Regions from separate parts of the Paenibacillus sp. Mc5Re-14 genome, predicted to be linked through region 2. Evidence: predicted binding sites of a transcription regulator. Region 2 holds the regulator's gene; the other holds the start of a gene.
The links. Region 2 encodes CtsR, which represses protease genes until heat stress. Its sites were predicted from a motif close to ATGGTCAATAAAGGTCAAACA; they were not measured.
Positions count from the first base shown of each region.

Region 1 (15,888 bases), 890 kb from region 2:
TTGGCTGACGTGGAACCAGTCATGTCAGATATGCTAAAATACCGTTTCGGTGCTGGATCAGGGTTGTCAGGCCATAGCTTGGGGAATTTGATCTTAGCAGCGATGACTGATATATCGGGGGATTTTGTAACGGCGGTGCGTGAGCTTAGCCGTGTATTTGCTGTCCGAGGGCGCGTACTGCCGGCGGCTGAAGAAGGCGTTGTGCTCAGCGCCGAGATGGAGGATGGCACGGTGATCACCGGGGAGTCCAAAATCCCAGAAGCGGGCGGACGAATCAAACGTGTTTTTCTTGAACCGACTCACGTGGAGCCGTTGCCTGAGGCTGTGGAAGCCATTAATGAAGCCGATGCGATTCTGATTGGTCCCGGCAGTCTATATACCAGCATTTTACCGAATTTGCTTGTACCGAAACTTGCTGAGGCTGTGGTGAAATCAGATGCTATCAAAATATTTGTCTGCAACGTGATGACCCAGCCGGGGGAAACCGATGGCTATACAGTGGGAGATCACCTGCAAGCGATCTATGAGCATGTAGGGCATCATCTGTTCGACTATGTCATTGTAAATAACGGAGAAATTCCACCCCAAGTACAGGAAATGTATGCCGAGCAGGGAGCTAAGCCTGTTCAAGTAGACATGGGCGAGCTGGCTGATCGAGGATATAAAGTAGTGGCAGATACGTTAGTTCTGTTCCGCACGTATTTACGGCATGACGCCGACAAACTGAGCCAGCATATTTACCAATTGGTACAAAACTGGATGTTAAGAAGGAGGTGAGTCCCTTGTCCTTTGCGGCACAAACGAAAAAAGAGCTTACGATGATTGAAAGCCAGCCCTGCTGTGAAAAAGCGGAACTGTCTGCGCTCATACGTATGCTCGGATCCGTACAACTGTCGAATAAAAGGGTGATATTGGACGTGTCCACAGAAAATGCCGCGATTGCAAGGCGGATTTACTCCTTGATCAAAAAGCATTTTCAACTTCACATCGAACTGCTTGTACGGAAAAAAATGCGCTTGAAAAAAAATAATGTGTATATTGTCCGTATTCCTAATGGTGTACAAGAGCTGCTAAAGGAGCTTTATATTGTCTCAGAAGGTTTCTTGTTCACTGACGGGATTAATCGGGATATCATTCGGAAAAACTGTTGTAAGCGGGCTTATCTGCGGGGTGCCTTTATGGCAGGTGGCTCTGTAAATAATCCAGAGGGATCGTCTTACCACCTTGAAATTTCTTCGATGTATGAGGAGCATTGTCAGGCGCTAGTTGACCTTGCTAATGAGTTTCATCTCAATGCCCGCTGTATTGAGCGAAAAAAAGGCTTTATCCTTTACATCAAGGAAGGCGAGAAGATCATTGAGCTGCTCAGTATCATTGGGGCGCACCAAGCCTTGTTCAAATTTGAAGATGTACGTATCATGCGCGATATGCGCAATTCCGTAAACCGTATTGTTAATTGCGAAACAGCTAATTTGAACAAGACGATCGGAGCTGCTGTCCGGCAAATTGAGAATATTAAGTTGCTGGAGAGGGAAGTTGGTTTGGAGACCTTGCCAGATAAACTGCGTGAAGTGGCAGAAATTCGGCTCGCTCATCCCGATTTGAATTTGAAAGAAGTCGGGGAAATGCTCAAAGGGGTCGTGAGTAAATCGGGTGTAAATCATCGACTTCGCAAAATTGATGAGATGGCTGACAAAATCAGGGGGGAAAACGGCCTGATTCCGTAAAAGAGGGTCTGTGGGGCTTTTAGAACCGGTTTTTTTAGTTTTTTTTCTAGTGTCTGTCCCGGGTTAATGTTATAATGTGATAAATAAAATGGAGTAAATAGCGTCCAGATTTATTTGATGAGGGGGTAAGCTGACATGTCAAAACATCCAGTAGTCGTACGCTTGAAAACAGGACTGCACGCCAGACCTGCTGCGTTGTTCGTACAGGAAGCGAATAAATATTCATCTGAAATTTTTGTGGAAAAAGAAGACAAAAAGGTTAATGCCAAGAGCATCATGGGTATTATGAGCCTCGCCATCAGTACAGGTACTGAAATCAATATTAGTGCTGAAGGTGCGGACGCCGAACAGGCTGTAAACGCTTTAGTAAGTCTGGTTAGTAAGGTAGAGCTGGAAAATCAATAAACGAACATTTGCTTTGTGATATGATGTATGCTCTTAGTGAAAGCCCCCTCGGGGGCTTTTTTTTGTATCCAGAAAAAAATATTCAACCAGCCCCACCATTAAGCTATTTGTGTATATTTATTTGAATATAGCGACCGCGTTAAGTCCAAGCTACAAATAATTAAAACCCCTGGGCAATGCTCTGTTTCGGAAATTTATACCGCTTGACTGCAACCTTTTCCCGTTTTTTCCGTCTGGAAGGTACAAACATTTTCAAGAAAGAGGCTGACTACAATGAGAGTTTGGACAAAAACAGTAAGCACAGCAATTCTTGCAGGAGCATTATTAGCTGGAGGAGTAGCAGGAGGGCTGTGGACGGGAGCTGATCGCGCTTATGCAGCAACGGCGACGACGGCGAATGGTGTGATTAACGTGAGCGGAAGTGGCGAAATAATGGCTAAGCCAGATATCGCTTATCTCTCTATTGGTGTGCAATCGGAAGGAAACACCGCTGCTTCTGCTCAAAAAGCCAATGCTGCGAAAATAAACAAGGTTACACAGCTGTTAAAAGAAAAATGGAGCATTAGTGCAGACGATATTCAGACAAGCCAGTTCTCTGTACAGCCTAACTATACCTATAACGAGAAAGAAGGACAAAAGCTCAAAGGCTACATGGCCAACCATACACTTTCAGTGAAATACCGCAATTTGGACAAAATTGGTCAACTGTTGGATGAGGCTACAAACTCCGGTGCAAACAACGTAGATAATATACAGTTTTCCGTAGAGAATCCTTCCGCTTATGAGGAAGCGGCCATTGCAAAGGCGTTGGATAATGCTCAATCCAAAGCCAATGCTGTAGCAAAATCAGCTAAACGCGGTTTAGGAGCTCTGGTGAATGTTACAGTAGATGGCGGGGAAGCTCAGGTTTTCACACAACGTGAGAATGCCATGTCCAAAGCGCTCATGGATATGAGTGGCGGAACAGAGATACAGTCGGGTCAAGTAACGGTGAAAGTCCAAGTGTCTGCCCAATATGAGATGAACTAGTATAGACCATTAAGCGGAGCCGCAAGCGCCTGCAACATTGCAGGATGACTTGTTGGCTTCTTTTGTCTATTGAAACCGTTTTGTAATGAGTCTGTCATAGCTAATGGCTGTTAGGTGTACAGATTGAAATCAAGGAGTGTACAGATTGTAAACTACATACAATAGGGTATAGATATAATAAGAAAAGTGATCAAAACACATAGATTATACAGATTTGCAATAGGAGGAATACTTACGATGAACAAACATACAAAAAAATGGGGCTCAGCATTGCTGGCAGCGGGAATTTTAGCAGGGGTTGCGGTTATTCCCGTTTCCTATATTGGGGCAGCATCGACCAAACAGCAGCAAGCGACAACACAGCAACCAGGGATCGCCATCCAATGGAATGGTAAAACGTTGGCCGCTAAAGGTATTCAAGTGAACGGGAACACCATGATTCCAGTGGCAGCACTGCGTGACAGCTTGGGAATTCCGGTGAGCTATGACACCAAAGAAGGGACATATACAGTGGGGAGTGGGTACAACAAGCTCTATATCGTGGTCTCCTCCTCGGATGCCTATGTCAATGTGAACGGAATCAACACGCGCAGCATGGATGCCAAAATGATCGCCGGGAAGCTGTACATTCCTATGAGTCTGCTGAAAGACTATCTGGGTATCGATGCTCAGTGGAATGCAGCTCAGAAAACCGTAACATTGAGTAAAAGCCAGCTAAATCCAATCACAATTGCATCTCAGACGCTTCCAGCTTCGAGCAATGCAAAGGTATCTTATAAGATTAAGTATCCACAAATCAGCGGCAGCCAGCTGAATCCTGAGGCTCAACAGACCATTAATAATGTGCTAAAAAAGCATGCAGAGACAGTATTGGCAGCAGGCAAAAAGATGGTGGCAGAGGGAGAGGTTACAGCAGAAAGACCGTATGATTTCGAGAATGATTTTGCAATTGCCTATAACAAGGACGGTATTCTAAGTGTGATTATGCAGGACTACTCGTATACAGGTGGCGCACATGGCATGACGGCGCGTAAAGGATACACGTTCTCGCTCGCTGATGGCAAGCTGCTGCAATTGTCTGACGTATTGAAGGCAAATCCGAACTATAAAAAATTTTTGAATGCTGATTTGAAGAAAAAAATTGATGCGCTCCAGGCTGGCGAAGGTTTTGAAAAATTTAAAGAGTTGGCCGCAGATCAGAATTTTTATGTGACCAATAGTGGAGTAACCATCGTGTTTGATTTGTATGATTATGCCCCATACGCGTATGGAATTCCGGAGTTTACTTACTCGTTCGCTCAACTGCTACCTCAGGGCGGAAAGCCTTTTGCGGGACAAAATCAATAATTTGGATGACCTATATTTTTAAAAAATAGCAAATCAAAAAGGCTGCCTACTGGATACAAAAATCCGAGGCAGCCTTTCTATTTACCAGCTATTCAGAAGTAAACCACTTTTCTTATACACCTTCTGGAGAGGAGCTAGTTAACACTTTATCAATAATACCGTATTCTTTGGCATCATCAGCGGACATGAAATAGTCACGGTCTGTGTCTTTTTCGATGCGTTCCAGTGGTTGACCTGTGCGATCTGCGAGAATGCGGTTCAATTTGTCACGCATTTTCAGAATGCGACGGGCGCGAATTTCGATATCCGTTGCCTGTCCTTGTGCACCGCCCAGTGGTTGGTGAATCATAATTTCACTGTTTGGCAAGGCAAAACGTTTGCCTTTGGCACCTGCATTCAGCAAGAAAGCACCCATGGAAGCAGCCATACCTACACAAATGGTAGATACGTCAGGTTTAATGTATTGCATCGTATCGAAAATGGCCATACCAGCTGTGATGGAACCGCCAGGACTGTTAATATACAAGTGAATGTCTTTTTCAGGATCTTCAGCAGCCAAAAACAGCATTTGTGCAATAATTGAGTTGGCTACAACGTCATTGACGTCCGAGCCCAACAAAATAATGCGATCCTTCAACAGTCTGGAATAAATGTCATAGGCGCGTTCGCCGCGGTTACTTTGTTCTACTACCATAGGAACATAGCTCACGTCAAAAAACCTCCCTTAAATATCGTTAGTGGATTTGGTGGATATGCCGATTACACATCCCTATTTATAAACTGTTACCGTATTAACCACATGATAAACAATTTCAAACAAAAAGTCAAAGAAAGTCAAACTATTGATTAAAAAAAGAGCGCTCAGCGCTCTTTTTGGTTAAAAACATTATATGGAACATTTAGCCAATCATATAAAACGACGCGCCCGCGAGGAATCGAACCTCGATCTCAGGCTCCGGAGGCCTACGTCATATCCGTTGGACCACGGGCGCACAGATGAACATTACAAGCAACTAACTAATTAATTTGGAAACAAAGATGATTATATGATATACGGCATTGAATTGCAAGCTTTTATTACGTGCGCATATTCACATAAAAAGTTGAGAAATATAGGTTCAGATAGACTTGCATGTGAAGCAAATATTGGGTAAGATATACGTGGGACTTAAAAAGTTATCCCGGGACATTTTAAGACCAGTTAGAGATATAGCATAGAGACAGAACTTAGAAGTGTGCGGGAGTGGAAAGCATGCGAAAGATATTAGAAATACAGAAGCAGCTTCTGCCCGACCTCATGGATGTTTTGAAAAAAAGGTACACGATCCTGCATCAGATTATGCTGTCCGAAGTTATTGGACGCAGAACACTGGCAGCTTCACTGGATATGACCGAGCGCGTACTGCGCGCTGAGACTGATCTCCTTAAAGCGCAAGGGCTAATTGAGATTGAGAGTGTGGGCATGAAGGTGAGCAAAGCAGGACTGGATCTGCTGGAACAGCTGGAGCCGATTGCGAACAACTTGTTCGGCCTGTCCCAATTGGAGGATCAGATTCGTCAAGCCTACGGTTTGAGGAAGGTGGTTGTCGTTCCAGGGGATTCGGATGCTTCACCGTTAGCGAAGCAGGAACTGGGCCGTGCTGGCGCAAAGGCGCTGCTGAGTGTTATGGATGACGAGGACGTGGTCGCTGTAACAGGTGGCACGACGATTGCAGATGTGGCGGAACAACTGACATTACCTGCTAACGGCCCGCTTAAAGGCGGATGGTTTGTACCGGCACGCGGGGGTTTGGGAGAGAGCATGGAAATGCAGGCAAATACAATTGCTTCCACGATGGCTCGCAAGGTCGGCGCTCAATACCGTCTGCTCCATGTACCGGATTTGCTCAGCAATCATGCTTACAACTCCTTGCTTGAGGATACGAATATTCAGGATATATTGAGCCTGATTCGAGAGAGTCGTATTATCATTCACGGGATAGGCAACGCCATAGCAATGGCCCACAGACGCAAGCTTGACCCTGAAACCTTTGCCCAGATCAGCAATGAGGGCGCGGTCGCCGAATCGTTTGGTTATTATTTTAACGAAGACGGCGTCGTTGTTCACAGAATGCTGACGCTTGGACTCCGTTTGGAGGACATCAGGCGCACGGAGACGGTGTTAGGTGTGGCTGGAGGCAAGAGCAAGGCGGCTGCTATTCATGCGGTATTGCGTTTCGGACAGGAAGACATTCTTGTCACCGACGAAGGCGCTGCTGCCGAGATTGTAAGCCGTTATTTAAGAGATTGATAAGGTTTTTTAATTGTGTTGTCTTGACGGGCTTTCGGGTCTGTCTTGAATATATAAAACTAAACTAAACGAACTTTGGGAGGAACTCACTCATGACAGTTAAAGTTGGTATTAACGGTTTCGGACGTATTGGACGCCTTGCTTTCCGCCGTATTCAAGACGTAGAAGGTATTGAAGTAGTAGCAATTAACGACTTGACAGATTCCAAAATGCTGGCGCATCTGTTGAAATATGATACAACACAAGGTACTTTCCAAGGGGAAGTAGAAGTACATGATGGTTTCTTCAAAGTAAACGGTAAAGAAGTTAAAGTTTTGGCTAACCGTAACCCAGAAGAATTGCCTTGGGGAGACCTGGGTGTAGACATCGTTCTGGAATGCACAGGTTTCTTCACAACTAAAGAAGCTGCTGAGAAACATTTGAAAGGCGGCGCTAAAAAGGTTGTTATCTCCGCTCCAGCTACTGGCGACATGAAAACTGTCGTTTACAACGTAAACCATGAAATTCTGGACGGATCTGAAACTGTAATTTCCGGTGCTTCTTGCACAACTAACTGCCTGGCTCCTATGGCTAAAACATTGCAAGACAAATTTGGTATCGTTGAAGGCTTGATGACTACAATTCACGCTTACACTGGCGACCAAAACACTTTGGATGCTCCACATGCTAAAGGTGACTTCCGTCGTGCTCGCGCAGCAGCTGAAAACATCATCCCTAACACTACTGGTGCTGCTAAAGCAATCGGTCTGGTTATCCCTGAGCTGAAAGGTAAATTGGATGGCGCAGCTCAACGTGTTCCAGTACCAACAGGTTCCCTGACTGAGCTGGTAACAGTTCTGGAGAAAAACGTAACTGCTGAAGAAATCAACGCAGCGATGAAAGAAGCTTCCGATCCTGAAACTTACGGATACACTGAAGATCAAATCGTTTCTTCTGACATCAAAGGTCTGACTTTCGGATCCCTGTTTGATGCAACTCAAACTAAAGTTCTGACTGTTGGCGACAAACAACTGGTTAAAACTGTAGCTTGGTACGACAACGAAATGTCCTACACTGCACAATTGATCCGTACTTTGGAATACTTCGCTAAATTGGCTAAATAAGAATTTCCTTATCGAGCAACATCATAGAGCGGAAACAGGTGTTATTGTTTCCGCTCTTTATATATCAAAATGTGCCTTAAATTCCTGTTTCGTAAAATTATAAGGGTGCGGAGGAATATGGAGATGAACAAAAAGAGCGTACGTGATATAGAACTGAATGGAAAACGGGTGTTTGTTCGTGTAGATTTTAACGTTCCGGTTGAAGATGGTAAAATTACAGATGACAAGCGTATTCGCGAAACCTTGCCAACCATTAACTACCTGATTGAAAAAGGTGCAAAAGTTATTTTGGCGAGTCACTTTGGACGTCCAAAGGGTCAAGTCGTTGAATCCATGCGTCTGACTGCTGCTGGTGTACGTTTGTCCGAACTGCTGAAAAAGCCAGTTGTTAAAGTGGACGAAGCAGTTGGTGAAGCTGTTAAAGCGAAAGTGGCTGAACTGCAAAACGGCGATGTGCTATTGCTTGAAAATGTACGCTTCTACCCAGGAGAAGAGAAAAATGATCCTGAACTGGCTAAGCAATTTGCTGAACTGGCTGACATTTTCGTGAATGATGCTTTTGGTGCAGCACACCGTGCTCATGCTTCTACAGAAGGTATCGCGCATTTCCTTCCGGCTGTTTCCGGCTTGCTGATGGAAAAAGAGTTGTCTGTTATTGGTAAAGCTTTGTCGAATCCAGATCGTCCTTTTACAGCCATTATTGGTGGTTCCAAAGTAAAAGACAAAATCGACGTAATCGACAACCTGCTGAACATTGCAGATAACGTAATTATTGGCGGCGGTTTGACTTATACATTCTTCAAAGCTCAAGGTCATGAAGTGGGTCAATCTTTGCTGGATGAATCCAAACTGGACGTAGCTCTTGGATTTATTGAAAAAGCGAAGAAGCTTGGCAAAAACTTCTACCTTCCTGTGGATATCGTTATCTCTGACGATTTCAGTGCTACAGCGAACACGAACATTGTGGACATCGACGGCATTCCTGCAGATTGGGAAGGCGTGGATATCGGACCGAAAACTCGTAAAATTTATGCAGATGTTATCAAAAACTCCAAATTGGTTGTTTGGAATGGACCAATGGGTGTATTTGAAATCGAGCCTTTCGCTGGCGGTACTCGTGAAGTAGCGGAAGCTTGTGCTACAACAGAAGCATACACCATCATTGGTGGCGGTGATTCTGCGGCTGCGGCTGAAAAATTCCACTTGGCTGACAAAATGGATCACATCTCCACTGGCGGCGGCGCATCCCTGGAATTCATGGAAGGGAAAGCACTTCCGGGTGTTGTTGCACTTAACGATAAATAATCAAACGCATTACGCGTAATAAAGGCTTTAGGGCACCTAATAGTTAGGAGTTGAAACCATTGAGAACACCGATTATCGCGGGTAACTGGAAGATGTTCAAAACCGTACCAGAAGCTAAAACCTTCATCGAAGAGATCAAAGGTAAAGCAGAGGTTGCAGGAGTGGAGAGCGTTATATGTGCTCCATTTACAAATCTTCCTGCTCTGGTTGAAGCAGTAAAAGGCACATCTATTAAAATCGGCGCACAAAACCTGCACTTTGCAGAAGATGGCGCATTTACAGGTGAAATCAGCGGCGGAATGCTTAAAGATCTGGGCGTAGACTACGTTGTGATCGGACACTCCGAGCGTCGTGAGTATTTCAACGAAACAGACGAAACGGTGAACAAAAAGGTTCATGCAGCATTCCGTCATGGCCTGACACCAATTGTATGTGTAGGCGAAAAGCTGGAAGACCGTGAAGCAGGTCAAACCAAAGAAGTTGTAAAAGTGCAAACTGTAGCAGCTTTTGCTGGTCTGGCTAAAGATCAAGCAGCACAAGTCGTAGTTGCTTATGAGCCAATCTGGGCCATCGGAACAGGCAAATCCTCTACTTCGCAGGATGCGAATGAAGTGATTTCCTACATCCGTAGTCTGATTAAAGAGCTGTATGATGAAAATACAGCAAATGCTGTACGTATTCAGTACGGTGGTAGTGTAAAACCTGAAAATGTTACTGAGTACCTGGGTCAAAGCGATATCGACGGCGCGCTCGTGGGCGGTGCCAGTCTTCAACCGGCGTCGTACATCGCGCTTGTTGAGGGGGCGAAGTAAGATGACAGCACCAAAACCGGTAGCTTTAATTATTATGGACGGATTCGGACTGCGTGACACTGTGGAAGGCAATGCGGTTGCACAGGCCAACAAACCGAATTACGACCGGTATTTAAAACAGTATCCACATACCACGTTGACGGCTTCTGGTGAAGCGGTGGGTCTGCCGGAAGGACAAATGGGTAACTCCGAAGTAGGTCACTTGAACATCGGCGCAGGTCGAATTGTATATCAAGATTTGACTCGTATTTCGAAGTCCATCCGTGAAGGCGAGTTCTTCGACAATGAAACATTGGTTAAAGCCGTGCAACATGCGAAGAAGAACAACACTAAACTTCACCTGTACGGACTTCTGTCCGACGGTGGTGTGCATAGTCATATCAGCCATCTGTTCGCTATGCTGGATCTGGCTAAAAAAGAAGGTTTAACTGAAGTGTACATTCATGCTTTTATGGATGGACGTGACGTTATGCCTGATAGCGGCGTAGGCTTTATGCAACAACTGGTCGCTAAAATTCAGGAAGTAGGCATTGGCCAAATTGCAACCGTACAAGGGCGCTATTATGCAATGGACCGCGACAAACGTTGGGAACGTGTTGAGAAGTCTTACCGTGCAATCGTATACGGTGAAGGTCCTCAATATACCGATCCACTTGAAGCATTGAAGGAATCGTATGAAAAGTCAGTGTTCGATGAATTCGTGGAGCCAACTGTTATTGTGAAGGCTGATGGAAGCCCTGTAGGGCTGGTCGAAAGCAATGACTCTGTCGTATTCCTGAATTTCCGTCCTGACCGTGCGATTCAATTGTCTCAAGTATTTACCAATGAAGATTTCCGTGGTTTTGACCGTGGGCCAAAATGGCCTAAGGATCTGCACTTTGTTTGCCTGACCTTGTTCAGTGAAACGGTTGGAGGCTTTGTTGCCTATGAACCGAAAAACCTGGACAACACGTTTGGCGAGGTGCTGGTACAAAACAACAAAAAGCAATTGCGTATTGCTGAGACAGAAAAGTATCCGCACGTTACTTTCTTTTTCAGTGGCGGACGCGATGTGGAGCTTCCTGGCGAAACTCGTATTTTGATCAACTCGCCTAAAGTGGCTACATATGATCTGCAGCCTGAAATGAGTGCGTATGAAGTAGCGGATGCTGCTGTTAAGGAAATCGAAGCTGACAAGCATGATGCGATTATCCTGAACTTTGCCAATCCGGATATGGTTGGACACTCCGGTATGCTGGAACCAACAATTAAGGCAGTAGAGACGACGGATGAATGTGTTGGACGTGTTGTAGATGCAGTTAAAGCCAAAGGTGGCGTGGTAATTATCATCGCTGACCATGGTAACGCGGATATGGAAATTGATGAGCAGGGACGTCCGTTCACAGCTCACACAACGAATCCGGTTCCGTTCATTTTGACTGACGAAAATATCGTTCTGCGTGAGCATGGAATTCTGGCTGACGTAGCTCCAACGCTTCTGGATTTGATGCAACTTCCGCAACCTGCGGAAATGACAGGAAAATCTATGATTGCATCCCGCAAGTAAGCTTGATTTAATAAGTATAGGCTTGACCAATAAATTATGAATTACAAAGGAGATTAAGTACAAATGACTATTATTTCTGACGTGTACGCTCGCGAAGTCCTCGACTCCCGTGGTAACCCTACGGTTGAAGTTGAAGTATATCTGGAATCCGGTGCGATTGGTCGCGCTATCGTTCCTTCTGGTGCATCCACAGGCGCTCACGAAGCTGTAGAGCTTCGCGATAACGACAAATCCCGTTACCTGGGTAAAGGCGTTCTGCAAGCTGTTAAAAACGTGAACGAAATTATTGCTCCTGAAGTAATCGGCTTGGATGCTGTGAACCAAGTAGAAATCGATACATTGATGATCAAATTGGACGGTACTCCAAACAAAGGTAAACTGGGTGCGAATGCAATTCTGGCTGTATCCATGGCTGTAGCTCGCGCTGCTGCTGAAGCTCTGGGCTTGCCACTGTACACTTACCTGGGCGGATTCAACGCTAAACAATTGCCAGTACCAATGATGAACATCGTTAACGGTGGTGCTCATGCCGACAACAACGTTGACGTACAAGAATTCATGGTTCTGCCTGTAGGCGCTCCTACATTCAAAGAAGCTCTGCGTGTTGGCGCAGAAATCTTCCACAACCTGAAATCCGTACTGAATTCCAAAGGTTTGAACACAGCTGTTGGTGATGAAGGTGGTTTTGCTCCTAACTTCAAATCCAACGAAGAAGCTCTGTCCACTATTATCGAAGCGATCGAAAAAGCTGGTTACAAACCAGGCGTTGACGTATTCCTCGGTATGGACGTTGCTTCCACTGAGTTCTTCAAAGATGGAAAATACACTTTGGAAGGCGAAGGCAAATCCTTCACTTCTGCTGAGTTCGTTGACCTGCTTGCTTCTTGGGTTGATAAATACCCAATCATCACTATTGAAGATGGTTGCTCCGAAGATGACTGGGAAGGTTGGAAATTGCTCACTGAAAAACTGGGCAACAAAATCCAATTGGTTGGTGACGACCTGTTCGTAACTAACACAGAGCGTCTGGCTAAAGGTATCGATGAAAACATCGGTAACTCTATCCTGATCAAAGTAAACCAAATCGGTACGCTGACTGAAACATTCGATGCTATCGAATTGGCTAAACGTGCAGGATACACAGCTGTAATCTCTCACCGTTCCGGTGAATCCGAAGACAGCACAATCGCTGATATCGCTGTTGCAACAAATGCAGGCCAAATCAAAACTGGTGCTCCTTCCCGTACTGACCGTATTGCGAAGTACAACCAATTGCTCCGCATTGAGGATCAACTGGGTGAACTGGCTCAATACCACGGCCTGAAATCTTTCTACAACCTGAAAAAATAATATTGCCAAAAATGCTGGTGGTGTCTCGGGCCTATGATTTATCATAGGGTCAGGACGCTCGAAGCTTTTGCGCATAATAAAACAGACCTGCTCGCTATATGCAAGCAGGTCTGTTTTTTTGTTATGGATAATCTATTATCTACAGAAGCTTAATGGCTAAGTGTCTTGCTGTAGCTGTTGTTATCTACTGGAAGCTGTGGTAGAATGAAAATAGTGTTTTGCGTTAATTTCCGGCTATTTAAAGCATGATATGTGCATGTTTTCATAAAAGAGGCTGTGTTGTTTTGCAAAACAGATGTATAAGCTCAGGAGGTGGGATTTTTCATGGAAATCTTTTTGAAAGTGCTGCTCGTTGTGTTCTCGATTGCTGTTATTGCGGTTGTGTTACTGCAAAAGGGGAAAAGCGCAGGTTTGTCCGGTGCCATCTCTGGCGGTGCTGAGCATCTGTTCGGCAAGACCAAAGCTCGCGGTATGGATTTGATTTTACAACGCGTAACTGCTGTTTTGGGTGCATGTTTTATGATCGTTTCCGTTTTGGTTGCATTTTTCGCAAAATAAGATAAATATACACCTTAAGCCTTCGTTTCACGGGAAACGGGGGCTTTTTTGGATTTTGGACAGGCAGGGATGCCGTCGATTAAATTCGTGTATACTAGGGTATGAGTATATAAAGAGCCTTGTATCAGGAACAAGGAACATGCGGATTTATTACTGAAAATTAAAGGTCACCCGAGGTGGACAAAATTATGATAACAGAGCAACAACTACTTGATTTCATGCGCGAGACCGCATACAAGCCTATGACATACCAGGAGCTGGAGCAACATTTTGACATTAAGGATGCAGAAGAGTTTCGTGAATTTCTTAAGCTCTTGAACGCATTGGAGGAAGACGGGAAAATTCTGCTGACCCGCACGAACCGTTATGGTGTTCCAGAACGGATGGATTTGCAGCGCGGGCGTTTGCAGGCCCATGCCAAGGGCTTTGCTTTTTTGATTCCAGAGGACCGGGAGCACCCGGATGTATACATTCATGCTAACGATTTAAAGAGCGCGATGAATGGAGATACAGTGCTGGTAAGAGTGACGTCAAAGGGACCTGCGGGTGGCCGATTAGAAGGCGAAGTTGTGCGGATCGTGAAGCGCGCAGTGCTTCAGGTAGTCGGTGTGTTTCAGAGCCACGAAGCATACGGTTTTGTTTTACCGGATGATAAACGTATTAACCGGGACATTTTCATTCCTAAGGACAGCTTTAACGGAGCTGTAAACGGACAAAAGGTCGTCGTGCGTATTGTGAGCTATCCGGAAGGACGTGCAGCGGCAGAAGGCGAAGTGCTGGAGGTGCTGGGTCATAAGGATGATCCGGGCGTTGACATCTTGTCCGTTATTCGCAAGCATCAGCTCCCAGAAGCTTTTCCGGATGAAGTGATGGCGGAAGCGGATGAGGCTCCTGATGCGATTACGGAAGAAGAGATTATACGTCAGGGACGGCGTGATTTGCGCGATAAGATCATTGTCACCATTGACGGGGAGGATGCCAAAGACCTCGATGATGCGGTTAATGTAGAGCGTTTGCCGAACGGAAACTATCGTCTGGGCGTTCATATTGCTGACGTAGGGTATTATGTGCGTGAGAACTCCAAGCTGGATCTAGAGGCATATAACCGCGGTTGTAGTGTGTATTTGGTTGACCGTGTCATTCCGATGCTTCCACATCGACTTTCAAACGGAATTTGTTCATTGAATCCTCAGGTGGATCGACTGACTTTATCCTGTGAGATGGAATTCAATGAGCATATGAAGGTCGTAAAGCATGATATTTTCACCAGCGTGATTAAAACGAAGGAACGGATGACCTATACTAACGTTCGCAAAATCCTCGAAGAGGAAGATGCAGAACTGATGGAACGGTACAAGGACCTGGTTGATGTATTCCGTACGATGAAGGATTTAGCATTGAAGCTACGTGCGAATCGGATGCGCCGCGGTGCAGTTGATTTTGATTTTGATGAGGCCAAAGTGATTGTAGATGATGAAGGCAAAGCTGTCGATATTGTGAAGAGGGATCGTACGATAGCCGAACAAATAATCGAAGAGTTTATGCTGGCGGCCAATGAAACGGTAGCCGAACATTTTCACTGGCTCAAGGTACCGTTCTTGTACCGGATTCATGAGGACCCCGATCCAGAGAAGCTGCAAAACTTTATGGCTTTTGCAGCTAATTTTGGTCATCAGATCAAAGGTCGAGGAAATTCCATTCATCCGCGTGCACTCCAAACATTGTTAGAAGACATTCAGGGTACGAAGGAGCAAACGGTGCTTAGCACAATGATGCTGCGTTCGATGAAGCAGGCAAAATATGATGCGGAGTCTACAGGACATTTTGGACTGGCTGCTGAGTATTACTCTCATTTTACATCACCGATTCGTCGTTACCCTGACTTGGTAATTCACCGTGTCATTCGTGAGGTATTAGAGAATGGCGGGGCTTTAACAGACGAGCGTCAGGAATATTTGACTGCACGCATGCCAGATATTGCTCAGCAATCCTCCGAGCGTGAACGTGTGGCTGTGGATGCAGAGCGCGACACAGAGCAAATGAAAAAGGCTGAATACATGCTGGATAAGGTCGGCGAGGAGTTCGAAGGGATCATCAGCAGTGTAACCAGCTTTGGGATGTTCATTGAGCTGGACAACACAGTCGAGGGCTTAACGCGTCTGAGTGCACTTACGGACGACTATTATCATTTTGACGAGCAGCATATGGCGTTAATCGGAGAACGCACCTCTAAGGTATTCCGCATTGGGGATGAGGTTAAGGTTCGCGTCGCGCGTGTGAATATGGAAGATTACACAATTGACTTTGAACTCGTCGATATGAAGCAACGACAACGTCGTGAACGGACGGGAGGCTCGGGCCAGGGTGGAGATTTTGCACGTGGCGAGGGCCGTGCTAAAGGCAAAGGCCGAGAAGG
Region 1 is NZ_CVPD01000001.1:2,269,127-2,285,014, reverse strand. It holds gene yvcK (gluconeogenesis factor YvcK family protein) at 1-777, shown strand, start outside; gene whiA (DNA-binding protein WhiA) at 783-1,727, shown strand; gene BN1546_RS10385 (HPr family phosphocarrier protein) at 1,863-2,132, shown strand; gene BN1546_RS10380 (SIMPL domain-containing protein) at 2,406-3,161, shown strand; gene BN1546_RS10375 (PdaC/SigV domain-containing protein) at 3,399-4,508, shown strand; gene clpP (ATP-dependent Clp endopeptidase proteolytic subunit ClpP) at 4,621-5,217, opposite strand; tRNA gene BN1546_RS10365 (tRNA-Arg) at 5,429-5,500, opposite strand; gene BN1546_RS10360 (sugar-binding transcriptional regulator) at 5,761-6,798, shown strand; gene gap (type I glyceraldehyde-3-phosphate dehydrogenase) at 6,891-7,901, shown strand; gene pgk (phosphoglycerate kinase) at 8,025-9,206, shown strand; gene tpiA (triose-phosphate isomerase) at 9,266-10,018, shown strand; gene gpmI (2,3-bisphosphoglycerate-independent phosphoglycerate mutase) at 10,020-11,564, shown strand; gene eno (phosphopyruvate hydratase) at 11,628-12,914, shown strand; gene secG (preprotein translocase subunit SecG) at 13,239-13,472, shown strand; gene rnr (ribonuclease R) at 13,661-15,888, shown strand, end outside.
Region 1: the regulator CtsR is predicted to act here: its motif matches at 5,329-5,349, upstream of clpP (ATP-dependent Clp endopeptidase proteolytic subunit ClpP).

Region 2 (15,888 bases):
ATACTTTCATCCCAGTCCATGCCTAACCATTTCAAATATTTAAGCTGGCTTTCTTCTCCACCTTCAATATTGCGTTTCACATCTGTGTCTTCGATGCGAATAATAAATTTCCCGCCTTGATTGCGGGCAAACAAATAATTAAATAATGCTGTTCTGGCATTGCCAATATGCAGATGCCCTGTAGGACTTGGTGCATAGCGTACACGAACTTCCGTGCTCATATAATCTCCTCCAAATAGAATTACTCAAGATGATAGCATTTACTTGATTAGACAGACAACCGATTGAGCCGCAATTCCCTCGCCTCGCCCGGTAAACCCGAGTTGCTCCGTCGTTGTCGCCTTAACATTTACCTGGGACGACTCCTCTGCTTCCAGCACCCGGGCGATGATTTCATTCATCTGCGGGATGTACGATGCCATCTTGGGCTTCTGCGCAATAATCGTAGAATCAATGTTCCCCAATCGATATCCCCGCTCTTTAGCCAGCCCCCACACATGCTCCAGTAGCTTAAGACTATCTGCGTCCTTAAATTCAGGGTCGTTATCCGGAAAATGCTTTCCGATGTCTCCCAAGCCAAGCGCACCCAGGATAGCATCGCTAATGGCATGCAGCAGCACGTCTGCATCGGAATGACCTAGCAAACCTTTTTCATACGGAATATGTACGCCTCCGATGATGCATGGCCTTCCTTCCACCAGCTGGTGGACGTCAAATCCTTGCCCTATTCTGATCATTTGATATCCTCTCCCTCTGTCTTTACCCATAACTCCGCCATCTCCAAATCCTCAGGCGTAGTAATTTTGATGTTTTTATAGCTGCCTTGGACGACAGTAACTGGAATGCCTAGCAGCTCCACCAGCATAGAATCATCTGTCCCCAAAAATCCTGACTGCTCCGCTTCCTCATAGGCCCGCAGCAGATCGGAAAGACGAAAAGTCTGTGGCGTTTGAATACTCCACAGACTTCGGCGATCCGGCGTTGCTGTAATGATACCATCCCCGTTCACTTGCTTGATTGTATCCTTTACAGGTACTGCCGCTACAGAAGCACCAGTACGCTGGGCAGCCTCCAGGCATGAACGTACAAGCTCAGGTTGAATCAGTGGACGCACACCATCATGCACCATCACCCAATCTGTTTGCAAGTGGCGCAAACCGCGATAAACCGAATGCTGGCGTTCACTGCCACCAGCCACCACTCGTACATTTTTACCAATCTTGTATTGATGAACCCAGTCTCTGCAACGTTCCACGTCTCCAGCTCCAGTAACCATCACCATTTCATCCACTTCAGGCATTGCTGCGAATATTTCAAGTGTATGTATGAAGATGGGCTTGTCTCGCAAAAGCAGAAATTGCTTGCTCTCCTGCGTTCCCATACGGGAGCCGCGCCCGGCCGCCACAATCACGACTCCTACCTGATTGTTCATTCAAATAACTCCTGCCCTGATCGCACTTGGACGATCCGTATGATAACACATCTACTTCATCATACCTCGTTTATTGAGCTTTTTCCAATAATTTCGGTTTAGCAAAGATCATGCGACCCGCAGAGGTCTGAAGTACACTTGTGACCAGCACTTCCATGAGAGAGCCAATATAGTCACGTCCACCCTCCACAACAATCATCGTACCATCATCCAGATAAGCTACCCCCTGCCCATGCTCCTTGCCGTCTTTGATAATCTGCACCATAATCTCCTCACCGGGCAGTACGACAGGCTTCACTGCATTCGCCAAATCATTAATGTTCAGCACAGACACACCTTGAAGTTCGCATACTTTATTCAGGTTAAAATCATTAGTTACAACTTTACCCTGCAACACCTTTGCAAGCTTAACCAGCTTACTGTCGACCTCTGAAATTTCCTCAAAATCCCCCTCATAAATGAGCACATTCACATCTAGCTCTTTTTGGATTTTATTCAAAATATCCAGACCCCGCCGTCCACGATTACGCTTAAGTAAATCTGAAGAATCTGCGATATGCTGAAGCTCCTCCAACACAAATTCAGGAATCACAATGGTTCCTTCAATAAAACCTGTCTTGCAAATATCCGCAATACGCCCATCTATAATGACGCTGGTGTCCAAAATTTTATGTTCCTCCAGCTTGCGTTCTTCTACATCCGCTCCCCGACCAAAAAAACCTGAACTCCAAAAGGATGACAGCTCGTCCCGTTTTTCTAGCCCTACCATCAATCCCACATATCCGCATACCAAGGTAACCGCGGTCTGGATAAGTAGACCAGGTGCCCCCAATCCTGAAAAGAGTGGGTAAACTGCCAAGGAAAGGATCAGCCCCACTGCTAACCCCATCACACCTGCCATCATCTCATTCATCGGAATTCGTACCAAGCCTTCAATACCCTGCTGCAATCGATTCGCCACGGACGCCCCTGCGAATGAGCAGCCAGCCATAAATAGCACTGCTCCCGCTAACATCCAAACAGCCATTCCTGGTAAAGAACCATCACTCAACCATTGTGGCATCCACGATACGATGCCTCCTATCCGCTGGTATAACGTATAGCCAAACCACGCGCCGCACAATCCTGTAAAAGTTAAAATAGCCTTTCTCCACATTGAGTCTCTATACCTCCTTTATTTTCTTTTCAATAGTCTGCTATTTATTCGATACATAGCACTTCCCTTACCAGTATGATCCATTTCTCACATAACTAACCCTGTGTTTTCACTTTTTATGCATAAAAAAAGCATTTATCTCCCTGAATGAATCAAGGAAATAAATGCTTCTTCTAGTTCTTGTCTGACACTAACGTTGCGAATGACGATATTGGTCGTCCTGTTCTTCTTGATTAGAACGATCTCGTTCCCGTCCACGTCTGCGTGATAGCTTCCGAATGTTCAGCTTCATACCGTACAATGCATATAGCACCAATGGTACAAAAATCAGCTTCGACAGCTGATCAGGAAATTTAACGGCCAGAAACACCGCTGCAATTACGACCCATGGAGCAATCCAGATCGCCTTTTTCGGAAGACCGACCTTTTTGAAATTCGGATATCTCATGGAGCTAACCATCAAATAAGAGACCAGCAACATGGCAATCGACATGTATAACAAAGAAATCTCGTTATGGAATAAGGACAAAGTGGCTAATACGCCACCTGCTGCCGGAATGGGCAGACCTGTGAAATAACCTGGTACACCGGGACGTACGTTAAAACGAGCCAAACGCAATGCTCCGCACATCGGAAAAATGGCTGTAACCGTCCAAGCGAGAGCCGAATTCGCATCATGAAAAGCAACCATGTACATAATAACTGCGGGAGCAACACCAAAAGATATCATATCTGATAAGGAGTCCAGTTCTTTACCGAATTCGCTCTGGGCATTCAGAGCCCGGGCCATCCTTCCATCCAGTCCGTCCAACAACATGGCGACAATAACCATAATAGCGGCAAGGCTGTATTTTCCGTCTACGGCCAATAAAATGGCGATCATTCCGAGAAACAAGTTACCCAAGGTACACATGTTCGGAATTGATTTGGTAATCATCTCTTCACCTCAATGTATGAATTGTTCCATTATAATCCTTTCACTGTATTACATTTACATTTGTCTGTCAATGAAAACTTGTTCCTGCAAACGTTTAAGCCCTTCTTTAATCGTACGCGCACGAACCTCTCCTATACCATCCACTTCATCCAGTTCTTCAATCGTTGCTGTCATGACATGTGGAAAACGTCCAAATCGTTCCACCAGATTATGAATAATTACATTTGGCAAACGAGGTATTTTATTCAGCACCCGATATCCGCGTGCAGCAATATATTCTTCTGATGTCGCTGCTGAAGAAGGGTAGCCTAATAAACGTACAATATGATTCACATCCAGTAATTCGTCGTCCGTAGAACGTTTGAGTCCCAATATAATTTCACGAATCTTCTCGTCGCTGTCGTCTTTGGCATAATCCTTATACAGCAACCAAGCTTCTTCCTCGATATTGCTGACAAGCTCCTCCATCTGCATGCTAATCAACCTGCCCTCATTTCCGAGCTCGTTAATAAATCGTTTGATCTCCATTTTGATGCGGAGCACCATTTCGATTCGTTGAATGACATTAACGACCTCTGGCATGGTAACCAACTCTTCGAATTCAGACGCAGTTAAATTGGTTGAGGCTTGCCCCAATACGGATCTATATTTTTCCAGCGTCTGAATGGCCTGATTAGCTTTCGTTAAGATAACCCCAATTTCCTTGAGCGCATACCGTAAAGTCCCCTGATACAACGTAATAATATTACGACGCTGGGAAATAGACACAACCAGTTTGCCAGTCTGCTTCGCAACTCGTTCTGCCGTCCGGTGCCGAATCCCCGTTTCTATGGACGAAATGGAGGAGTCAGGAATCAATTGCGTATTGGCATATAAAATTCGTTTTAAATCCTCGCTCAATATGATTGCGCCGTCCATTTTAGCCAGCTCATACAAATAGTTCGGTGAAAAATCACAATTAATAGAGAAACCGCCATCCACGACTTCCATTACTTCCGGGCTATAGCCAACGACCAGAAGAGCACCCGTTTTGGCACGCAAAACGTTTTCCAATCCGTCGCGAAAGGGAGTTCCCGGTGCCACAAGCCGCAGCAAATCGTTCATTTTATCCAGTTGGCTCGCTTCCTTCATTCTCAATGCCCCCTAATCTAATGCAGCTGCCAATGCATCTGCCACCGTTCCAACTCCTATAATTTGTATCCCTTTCGGATGTGTCCAGCCCTTTAAGCTTTTCTCGGGCATGATCACCCGTTTGAAACCTAACTTCTCCGCTTCTCGCACACGCTGTTCTGCTCGGGATACAGCCCGCACCTCGCCTGTCAGTCCTACTTCACCAAAAATCACATCGTACGGCTTGGTAGGAGCATCCCTAAAGCTGGAAGCAATGCTCACCGCTATAGCTAAATCCACCGCTGGTTCATCCAGCTTCACGCCTCCAGCAACGTTGAGATAAGCGTCCTGGTTTTGCAAAAACATGCCCATCCGCTTTTCTAGGACGGCAATGATTAATCCCATCCGATGATGGTCGATCCCCGTACCCATTCGGCGTGGAGATGGAAAATGTGTAGCTGCAATTAGTGCTTGCAGTTCAACCAATACAGGTCGGGTTCCCTCCATACTGGCAACGACGGTGGAACCTGCCACCCCCAGTGGCCGTTCGGACAAGAAAAGTTCAGAAGGATTCGCCACCTCACGCAAACCACTTTCGGCCATTTCAAAAATACCAATTTCATTTGTAGAACCAAAGCGATTCTTAACCGCACGCAACAGCCGATACGTATGATGACGCTCTCCTTCAAAATAAAGTACACAATCGACCATATGCTCCAACAAACGCGGACCTGCAATAGCGCCTTCCTTGGTCACATGCCCTACCAGTACTGTAGCAATACCTAATCCTTTGGCAATCCGCATAAATCGTGAAGTACACTCGCGCACCTGTGCTACACTACCAGGCGCACTTGTCACCTCAGGTAAATATACAGTCTGTATCGAGTCGATGACCAAAAACTCTGGCTTCAAGCTGTCCACTGCTTCTTCAATCGTCTCCAAATTCGTCTCACATAATACGTACAGACTGGGAGACAAGGCACCGAGGCGATCTGCACGTAGCTTTGTTTGGCGGACGGATTCCTCACCAGACACGTACAGAACCTTTAAACCAGTTAAAGCCAGCTCATTAGAGGTTTGCAGCATAAGCGTAGACTTGCCGATCCCCGGATCACCACCCACCAGAACAAGTGAACCTGGCACCACACCTCCACCAAGTACACGATTTAATTCACCAATTCCCGTCAAAATTCGTGTTTCTTTGCCACTTTCCACTTCAATAATAGGAAGCGGTTTGTCTTTTGTGCTATGAGTAAGAAGGGAAGATCCCATTCCTTGAGTTTTTACAACGCTTTCCGTTTCTTCGACCATGGAATTCCATGCCTGGCATCCAGGGCATTTTCCGTACCATTTAGGCGATTCATAGCCACATTCCGTACAGGAAAATTTAGTTTTCACTTTAGCCATACTTTATTCCCTGGCTCCTTCTTGACGACGATGATGTCAAATTTATTCTTCACACAGCACCTGAAAGAGCTGTAACAATAAAAGTTTACCATTGAAGCTTGGCGGACGTAAAGCAGTATCACAAACTTTCCCAAAGCTTTTAGCCTACCCTTTCAAGGTATTCAATACACAAAAAGGGTGCCTTCGCAATAGCTTTCCAGCCTGCGAGACACCCTTTTCTAATGTTTTATTTACTAAACTGCTTTAGGACTTCGCGGATACATTATCCTTTTTCGTTACTGTCAATGCACCGTTCTCTTCATCAATGTAGAGAGAGTCGCCTTTAGAAATGTTTCCAGTCAACAGTTCCTCGGACAGGCGATCTTCAATATGCTTCTGGATTGCACGACGCAATGGACGCGCACCATACGCTGGATCGAAGCCTTCCTTAGCAAGGAAATTCTTAGCCTTGTCTGTCAACTCAAAGTCCACCTCATACTCATTCAGACGCTTACGCAGCTCCTCAGACATGAGTGAAACAATTTCGGCAATATGTTTTTCTTCGAGAGAATGGAAAACGATAATTTCATCTATCCGGTTCAAGAACTCAGGACGGAAACTTTTCTTCAGTTCATCCATCACTTTGCCCTTCATGTTATCGTAATCCGCCCCAGCGTCCACAACAGCTGTAAAGCCAAGCGTGGAGTTACGTTTGATTGCCTGCGCACCAACGTTGGAAGTTAGGATGATGAGTGTGTTACGGAAGTCAACAACACGACCTTTGGAATCCGTCAGACGTCCATCCTCCAACACTTGCAGCAGAATATTGAATACTTCTGGGTGTGCCTTTTCAATTTCATCCAGCAACACAACAGAGTAAGGCTTACGACGTACCTTCTCAGTCAGTTGACCGCCTTCTTCATATCCAACGTACCCTGGAGGCGCTCCTACCAGACGGGATGTGGAGTGCTTCTCCATATATTCGGACATATCAATACGGATAACCGCATTTTCATCACCAAACATAGATTCAGCCAAGGCGCGTGCCAGCTCTGTTTTACCAACCCCAGTTGGACCGAGGAAAATAAAGGAGCCAATTGGACGCTTCGGATCTTTCAGACCGGCGCGTGCCCGGCGAATCGCCCGGCTTACTGCCTTAACAGCTTCGTCCTGCCCAATCACCCGTTCATGCAACAGTTGCTCCATATTCAGCAAACGATGTGTTTCTTCTTCTTTTAGCTTGCTGACTGGGACACCAGTCCAGATGGCAACAACCTGAGCGATATCCTCTGGTGTAACTTCGGAATCTGTACGCCCCTGTTGTTCTTTCCATTGGTTTTTAGTGACATCCAGCTCTTCACGAATCTTTTGCTCTGTATCGCGTAGCGCAGCTGCCTTTTCAAACTCCTGACTTTGTACCGCTGAATCTTTTTCCTTGCGGATATCTTCCAGACGGTTTTCCAGCTGTTTCAGGTTTGGCGGTACTGTATAGGAATTCAGCCTTACCTTGGAACCTGCTTCATCAATAAGGTCAATAGCCTTATCCGGTAGGAAGCGATCAGTAATATAACGATCTGACAATCTTACTGCAGCTTCAATAGCCTCATCCGTGATTTTTACACGGTGATGCGCTTCGTAACGGTCGCGCAGACCATACAAGATTTGGATTGCTTCTTCTGGAGAAGGTTGATCCACTGTAATAGGTTGGAAACGACGCTCCAAAGCAGCATCTTTCTCAATATATTTGCGATATTCATCCAGCGTAGTAGCACCGATACATTGCAGCTCGCCACGTGCCAGAGCAGGTTTCAGGATGTTGGACGCATCAATTGCGCCTTCCGCTCCACCAGCACCAATCAGCGTATGCAGCTCATCAATGAACAGTACGATATTTCCGGCTTGACGAATCTCGTCCATAATCTTCTTCAAGCGATCCTCAAATTCACCACGATACTTAGTACCTGCTACTACAGAGCCCATATCGAGTGTCATTACGCGTTTGTCGCGCAAGGTTTCAGGAATCTCATTCGCTATGATTTTTTGTGCCAATCCTTCGGCAATCGCTGTTTTACCTACCCCAGGTTCACCAATCAAAACAGGATTGTTCTTTGTACGGCGGCTGAGCACTTGAATAACACGCTCAATTTCCTTGCTGCGTCCAATAACGGGGTCCAAGTTGTTTTCCTTCGCAGAAGCCGTCAGATCGCGTGCCAGACTATCCAGGGTTGGCGTGCTGACATTAGCTGGAGCACCGTGATGGCTGGAAACTGCCTCGCTGCTGCCGAGCAATTGAAGCACTTGCTGACGCGCTTTGTTCAAACTGATACCCAGGTTGTTCAGAACACGTGCTGCCACGCCTTCACCTTCACGAATAAGACCTAGCAAAATATGCTCGGTACCTACATAGGTATGACCCAATTTACGTGCTTCATCCATAGACAGCTCAATGACTTTTTTGGCACGTGGAGTATAGGCAATGTTCGTCGGTTGCTCTTGACCGCGTCCAATCAGTGTTTCCACTTCATCCTGGATTTTTTCCAGTCCCAGCCCTAAACCGATTAAGGCTTTCGCTGCTATTCCTTCGCCTTCACGAATGAGTCCTAGCAAAATGTGCTCTGTGCCAATGTTGTTGTGTCCCAATCGAACAGCTTCTTCCTGGGCCAAGGCAAGCACTTTCTGTGCACGTTCCGTAAATCTTCCAAACATCATATATCCTGCACCTCCACAATGTGTATTTCAGATCATTCTATATATTAAAGGGTTGTGCCTAATTTTTGCCGGATCAGCTTCGCCCGGTACATATCGCGCTCACCGGTATTCATTTTATCCCCAAAGCTTTTTTGCAGAAAGCCAGGTTGCGTCATCACATTAAGCTCATTCATCGCTGCAATGGAAGGACGCTCCAAAATCCCTAAATCTACACCGAGACGTACATCGGACAGCCGCTGTGCAGCCTCCTTGGAATCCAAAACTGCTGCATATGACAAAATACCGAATGAACGCATCACCCGATCTGTAATCCGCAGCATGGATTCATTCATCAATCGTTCTCTGGCAGAACGTTCGTGCTCTATAATTTGCAGCACCACGCCATGCAGATTCTCGATAATTTCCGCTTCGGTTTGTCCCAGGGTAATCTGATTAGATACCTGAAACAAATTTCCAACTGCTTCGCTGCCTTCACCATAAATGCCGCGAACTGTAAGACCGACCTGTGAAACAGCGGACAATATACGATTGATTTGGTGAGTCATGACCAATGCAGGTAAATGCATCATCACCGAAGCTCTCATACCTGTGCCGACATTCGTCGGACAACTGGTCAGAAACCCCCTCTGATCATCAAATGCATAATCAACATGCGCTTCAAATGCATCATCAATGACCATAGCACGTTCCCAGGCTTCTCTCACCTGACATCCCGGATATAAGCACTGAATACGCAGATGATCCTCTTCATTTATCATAACACTAACTGATTCATCATCACTAATCAACACAGCACCGTTGCGAGATTCGTTCGCCAAATTAGGACTAATTAAGTGCTTCTCAACCAGTACCTGCTTGTCGATCTCATCCAACTCGGATATTTTCAAGGTATGAAAAGTACCAAAACGACGCAAATCATCATACTGAAGGATATCCGTTAAGCGTTGAAGCACTTCTTCCGACTGCTGATTGGTAGCAAGCATGGGAAAAGGCAGATGCTGCAAGTTACGCGCAATTCTTACCCGGCTGCTAATGACAATCTCCGAATCCGCAGCATCACCACGCATCCAATCACTTAGCGGCTTTTCCGTAAATCGGATATTGGGCATCACGCATTCCCTCCTACTCTTCACAAACTTTACTCTTCAGTCATTTCTTTTTCAAGCTTTCTGATTTGATCCCTAAGCTCAGCAGCTGATTCGAATTCTTCCTGTACAATGTGTTGTTGCATCTCTTTTTTCAAATCATCAATTTGCCGTTTAACCTTTAATCGGCCTCCAGTACGGACCGGAACTTTCCCAACATGACTCGTACTACCATGCACACGCTTGAACAGAGGGTCCAGACGACTATCAAAATATTGATAGCATGATGGACATCCAAAACGTCCTAGCTTACTAAACTGTGTATAAGTCATACCGCAATCCTTGCATTGCAGATTTTGGGGAACAGTGTGACCTGAAGACTGGCTCTTTGTGCTGGAGTCAAAATCCAACATCCCCGACAACAAGCTATGAATCGAAAAGCCATTAGGTGTTCCAGGGATCATCTCCCCTTTTTCCTTCGCACATGTCTCACAAATATGAAATTCTGTCTTTTCGCCATTCACAATTTTGGTGAAATGCAAAGTTGCCGGCCGCATATTACATTCTTGGCACAGCATAAAAGCACCTCCTTCAACGTCAGGATTTTTACAAATCCCTACATCTGAATTGCAAATCTCTATTCACTGGTTAATGGATACTAGCTATTTGGCCGCCAGCAACGAGATCAGCATAGCCTTAAGCAATCTTGCTCGCAGTTGGTCACGATAGGGAAGCTTTAGCAATAATGTATCTCTTGATAAAGCAGCCTTCATTAGACCAGCTTCCCTTTTGCTTAAAAAATGAGCTTCCTCTAACTGATAAATCAATCCTTCTGCTGCCGATTGGCTAATTTCCTCCCCGATGCTCTGATGAAGGTGTGTATGGATCGCATGTTGTGCAGGTAATTGAATTCGCTGAATTCGAATGTAGCCTCCACCACCGCGTTTACTTTCCACCACATAACCTTTTTCCAGCGTAAACCGGGTACTAATTACATAATTAATTTGCGACGGTACGCAGGAAAAGCGGTCAGCCAGATCATTGCGCTGAATCTCCACTAAGCCTTGGGGACTTTCCAGCAGCATGCTCTTCAAATATTGTTCAATAATGTCGGAAACATTGCGCATTTCATCATCCTCCACTAACGGAAACGCAAGTATTCAAGTACATTTCACGCTCCACAGAGTCCGCCGTATATTGAACTTAACCAAACGATATAGTCACGAATCTAAGCTGCATTCAGGCTATTGCCTGTTGTACATCCATTGGAATTGTACCGTTTCGTTTCTAGTGTGACCTTTATTTGCGATAAATCATACACTTCACTTCTGTACATAAGAAGCAGCTCCTAACTATACGCAAATCATGTCGTTATTTTTTACTTTTTTGCTGTCAAATTGATATATATGGCCAATCCAACAACATAATACTTCTGTGGAATCACACTGATTCCAATTGACTTTGACTTTCTTTGACTATATTCGTATTATAGCACAAATTTCATTTTTGCCAAGGGGTCAATACCATTTTTCGCAATCTAATTATGTTTTATACCATATTACAAAAAACTCTTCCCATTATGGAAAGAGCTTTGAGTAATTATGATAAACCACATCCTATTTGGTTAAAAAAGTTGGACATTAAGAAGAACCAATTGGACCTTTATCAGAAAAAATCCAATAAGAACGTTTGTTTTATTGGTATTACACGTTTAAGTGCAGCCACAGACTTACTGCTTCCTTCAATACGCCCCCAATTAGACAGGTTATCAGCTTGCTGGTAGCCGAGCATTAAACTTGTTAATGACTGAATCCCCAGTTTCAAGTCAGCTGCTAAGGCGTTGTCAGATAAATTGCTTGTATCCACTCTTGCCAGATGTCCTTGCCCCTCCGTAGTAATTGTTAATCTCCATACTCCTTCATTCCAAGGGGCATACCGATCTGTCAGATGTAAGGTCAAACTTGTTTCTTCTCCAATCTGCTCAAAAGGGTATCTCTCTACAAAAGCAACTGCATCCACAATACGCCCCATAAAATAAGGCACCGTTTCCTGTTGAATTCGCGGATCATCGAGTAAAAAGGGCAGGTTGTCATCTGCTGGAACGTAAATAAATTTACCTTGGGTTATCATTGAGTCATGATTTGCAAAATAAGTCCACAAAGCCCGACGTGCCGTCTCATTTTCATATACCAACTCATCACAATTTAACTGTTTATCTTCTATTTTGTATAGTGCATATCCCTGAGGATTGCCTGCATCCGTGTAATATACTACAGTTCGATAATTTTCATTTAAAATCCGTTCCTGCCACCATTCCTTATCTCGTACCAGCGTACCATTGTAACGTGGAGCATACGATTGATACACTTGGTCCAATTCTGAAATATTTTTGATATCCCGTTTGACTATACCTTCTGTTTTAAGTTTAGCAGGGAATTTATCAATTGGAATGACGTACTTTTTGTACTCCGTATATGTTTCCCATCCAAATTTACGATAAAAGGCAAATGAGAATGGATGCAGAAAAGAAAGGCTTTGTCCTGCAGTCTTCATCTCTTCAAGCGCATGCGTCAACAAACGTGAAACCATACCCCCGCGACGCTTTTCCGGCCACGTTGCCACACCAGCAATGCCCCCCATATCAAAAACCTGACCATGTATGTATACTTGTAGCGGCAGCAAGGTCAGTTTAGCATTCAATTCGTGCCCGTCGAAGATTCCCCATGTTTGTTCTGGTTTGAATTTCTTCTTAGCTTTCTCCAGATCCTCCGGGGGCATTGTAAACTGAAAAGCATACTGGGATAATTCAATAGCTGCTTCAAATTCCTCACGTTGTAATTGCCTGATCTTCATAACTTCGTCACCTCGCTCGTATACTTGGACCTTTTAAAAAAATACGCACTTAGAGTGTCGCAAAGCATCTTCTCTCTGTCAACCTTAGAAGCAGGTGTCCATCCACAAAATACATAAAAAAAGGATGATAACCTGCTAAGGTTATCATCCTTTTTCACTTTTGCTTGGCAACGTCCTACTCTCCCAGGACCCTGCGGTCCAAGTACCATCGGCGCTGGAGGGCTTAACGGTCGTGTTCGGGATGGGTACGTGTGGAACCCCTCCGCTATCGCCACCAAACATGAATTTACACCGTAAATTCTTTTTCAGGAATCAGCATCGCCAAATGCTGTGTGTTTGTTCGTGTAACTTCAGCTACTTGAGCTGATGATATACTGAACTTACACCCTGAAAACTGGATCCGAAACTTCCTTGCGTCTTATCTTAGGATAAGCCCTCGACCGATTAGTATTGGTCAGCTCCATGCATTACTGCACTTCCACCCCCAACCTATCTACCTCGTCGTCTTCAAGGGGTCTTACTTACTGGGAAATCTCATCTTGAGGGGGGCTTCACGCTTAGATGCTTTCAGCGCTTATCCCTTCCGTACATAGCTACCCAGCGGTGCTCCTGGCGGAACAACTGGTACACCAGCGGTACGTCCATCCCGGTCCTCTCGTACTAAGGACAGCTCCTCTCAAATTTCCTACGCCCACGACAGATAGGGACCGAACTGTCTCACGACGTTCTGAACCCAGCTCGCGTACCGCTTTAATGGGCGAACAGCCCAACCCTTGGGACCTACTTCAGCCCCAGGATGCGATGAGCCGACATCGAGGTGCCAAACCTCCCCGTCGATGTGGACTCTTGGGGGAGATAAGCCTGTTATCCCCAGGGTAGCTTTTATCCGTTGAGCGATGGCCCTTCCATGCGGTACCACCGGATCACTAAGCCCGACTTTCGTCCCTGCTCGACTTGTAGGTCTCGCAGTCAAGCTCCCTTCTGCCTTTGCACTCTTCGAATGATTTCCAACCATTCTGAGGGAACCTTGGGGCGCCTCCGTTACTCTTTAGGAGGCGACCGCCCCAGTCAAACTGCCCACCTGACACTGTCCTCGTACCGGATCACGGTACCAAGTTAGAACCTAGATACGATCAGGGTGGTATCCCAAGGATGCCTCCCTTCAAGCTGGCGCTCAAAGTTCTACGGCTCCCACCTATCCTGTACAGATCGTACCCAAATTCAATATCAAGCTGCAGTAAAGCTCCATGGGGTCTTTCCGTCTTGTCGCGGGTAACCTGCATCTTCACAGGTATTAAAATTTCACCGGATCTCTCGTTGAGACAGCGCCCAAGTCGTTACGCCATTCGTGCGGGTCAGAATTTACCTGACAAGGAATTTCGCTACCTTAGGACCGTTATAGTTACGGCCGCCGTTTACTGGGGCTTCGGTTCATAGCTTCGCCCGAAGGCTTACCACTCCCCTTAACCTTCCAGCACCGGGCAGGCGTCAGCCCGTATACTTCGCCTTGCGGCTTCGCACAGACCTGTGTTTTTGCTAAACAGTCGCTTGGGCCTTTTCACTGCGGCCCCCTCGGGCTATTCACCCTACCGAGGCACCCCTTCTCCCGAAGTTACGGGGTCATTTTGCCGAGTTCCTTAACGAGAGTTCTTCCGCGCGCCTTAGAATTCTCTTCTCGCCTACCTGTGTCGGTTTGCGGTACGGGCACCTTCTCCTGGCTAGAGGCTTTTCTTGGCAGTCTGAGATCATGACCTTCGCTACTACAATTTTCGCTCCCCATCACAGCCCAGCCTTACGATGTGCGGATTTTCCTACACATCAGCCTCACTGCTTAGACGGACATCCATCAGTCCGCGTCACTACCCTACTGCGTCACCCCATCGCTCATAGCGGATTACGGTGGTACAGGAATTTCTACCTGTTGTCCTTCGACTACGCCTATCGGCCTCGCCTTAGGTCCCGACTTACCCTGAGTGGACGAACCTTCCTCAGGAACCCTTAGGCTTTCGGCGGATCTGATTCTCACAGATCTTTTCGTTACTCATACCGGCATTCTCACTTGAATGCAGTCCAGCGCTCCTTCCGGTACACCTTCAACCCGCATTCAACGCTCCCCTACCCCTGATGCAAGCATCAAGCCATAGCTTCGGTGGTGTGTTTAGCCCCGTTACATTTTCGGCGCAGAGTCACTCGACCAGTGAGCTATTACGCACTCTTTCAATGGTGGCTGCTTCTAAGCCAACATCCTGGTTGTCTGTGCAACTCCACATCCTTTCCCACTTAACACACACTTGGGGACCTTAGCTGATGGTCTGGGCTGTTTCCCTTTCGACAATGGATCTTAGCACTCACTGTCTGACTCCCGGAACTAAATCTATGGCATTCGGAGTTTGACTGAGCTTGGTAACCCTTGCGGGCCCCGCACCCAATCAGTGCTCTACCTCCATGATTCTTCTTTCCGAGGCTAGCCCTAAAGCTATTTCGGGGAGAACCAGCTATCTCCGGGTTCGATTGGAATTTCTCCGCTACCCCCACCTCATCCCCGCATTTTTCAACATGCGTGGGTTCGGGCCTCCAGTGCGTGTTACCGCACCTTCACCCTGGACAGGGGTAGATCACCCGGTTTCGGGTCTACGTCCACGTACTCATTCGCCCTATTCAGACTCGCTTTCGCTGCGGCTTCAGCTCTTCACCTTAACCTTGCACGGGAACGTAACTCGCCGGTTCATTCTACAAAAGGCACGCCATCACCCATCGATCAGGCTCTGACTTCTTGTAAGCACACGGTTTCAGGATCTATTTCACTCCCCTTCCGGGGTGCTTTTCACCTTTCCCTCACGGTACTGCTTCACTATCGGTCGCCAGGGAGTATTTAGCCTTGGCAGATGGTCCTGCCGGATTCATACGGGGTTTCACGTGCCCCGCACTACTCGGGATCCGTCTCGGAGGGAACAAGTTTTGAACTACAGGGCTTTTACCTTCTCTGGCGGGCCTTTCCAGACCTCTTCATCTAACCGGTTCCTTTGTAACTCCATGTGAGACGTCCCACAACCCCAAGGAGCAAGCTCCTTGGTTTGGGCTAATCCGCGTTCGCTCGCCGCTACTGACGGAATCACTATTGTTTTCTCTTCCTCAGGGTACTTAGATGTTTCAGTTCCCCTGGTCTGCCTCTCACTCACCTATGAATTCAGTGAGTAGTGACTGTCGATGAAGACAGCCG
Region 2 is NZ_CVPD01000001.1:3,162,946-3,178,833, reverse strand. It holds gene gltX (glutamate--tRNA ligase) at 1-221, opposite strand, end outside; gene ispF (2-C-methyl-D-erythritol 2,4-cyclodiphosphate synthase) at 261-737, opposite strand; gene ispD (2-C-methyl-D-erythritol 4-phosphate cytidylyltransferase) at 734-1,432, opposite strand; gene BN1546_RS14360 (PIN/TRAM domain-containing protein) at 1,503-2,588, opposite strand; partial or broken gene pssA (CDP-diacylglycerol--serine O-phosphatidyltransferase) at 2,779-3,525, opposite strand; gene disA (DNA integrity scanning diadenylate cyclase DisA) at 3,580-4,656, opposite strand; gene radA (DNA repair protein RadA) at 4,669-6,042, opposite strand; gene clpC (ATP-dependent protease ATP-binding subunit ClpC) at 6,286-8,730, opposite strand; gene BN1546_RS14335 (protein arginine kinase) at 8,775-9,839, opposite strand; gene BN1546_RS14330 (UvrB/UvrC motif-containing protein) at 9,869-10,393, opposite strand; gene BN1546_RS14325 (CtsR family transcriptional regulator) at 10,478-10,942, opposite strand; gene eis (GNAT family N-acetyltransferase) at 11,481-12,668, opposite strand; rRNA gene rrf (5S ribosomal RNA) at 12,831-12,947, opposite strand; rRNA gene BN1546_RS14310 (23S ribosomal RNA) at 13,093-15,888, opposite strand, start outside.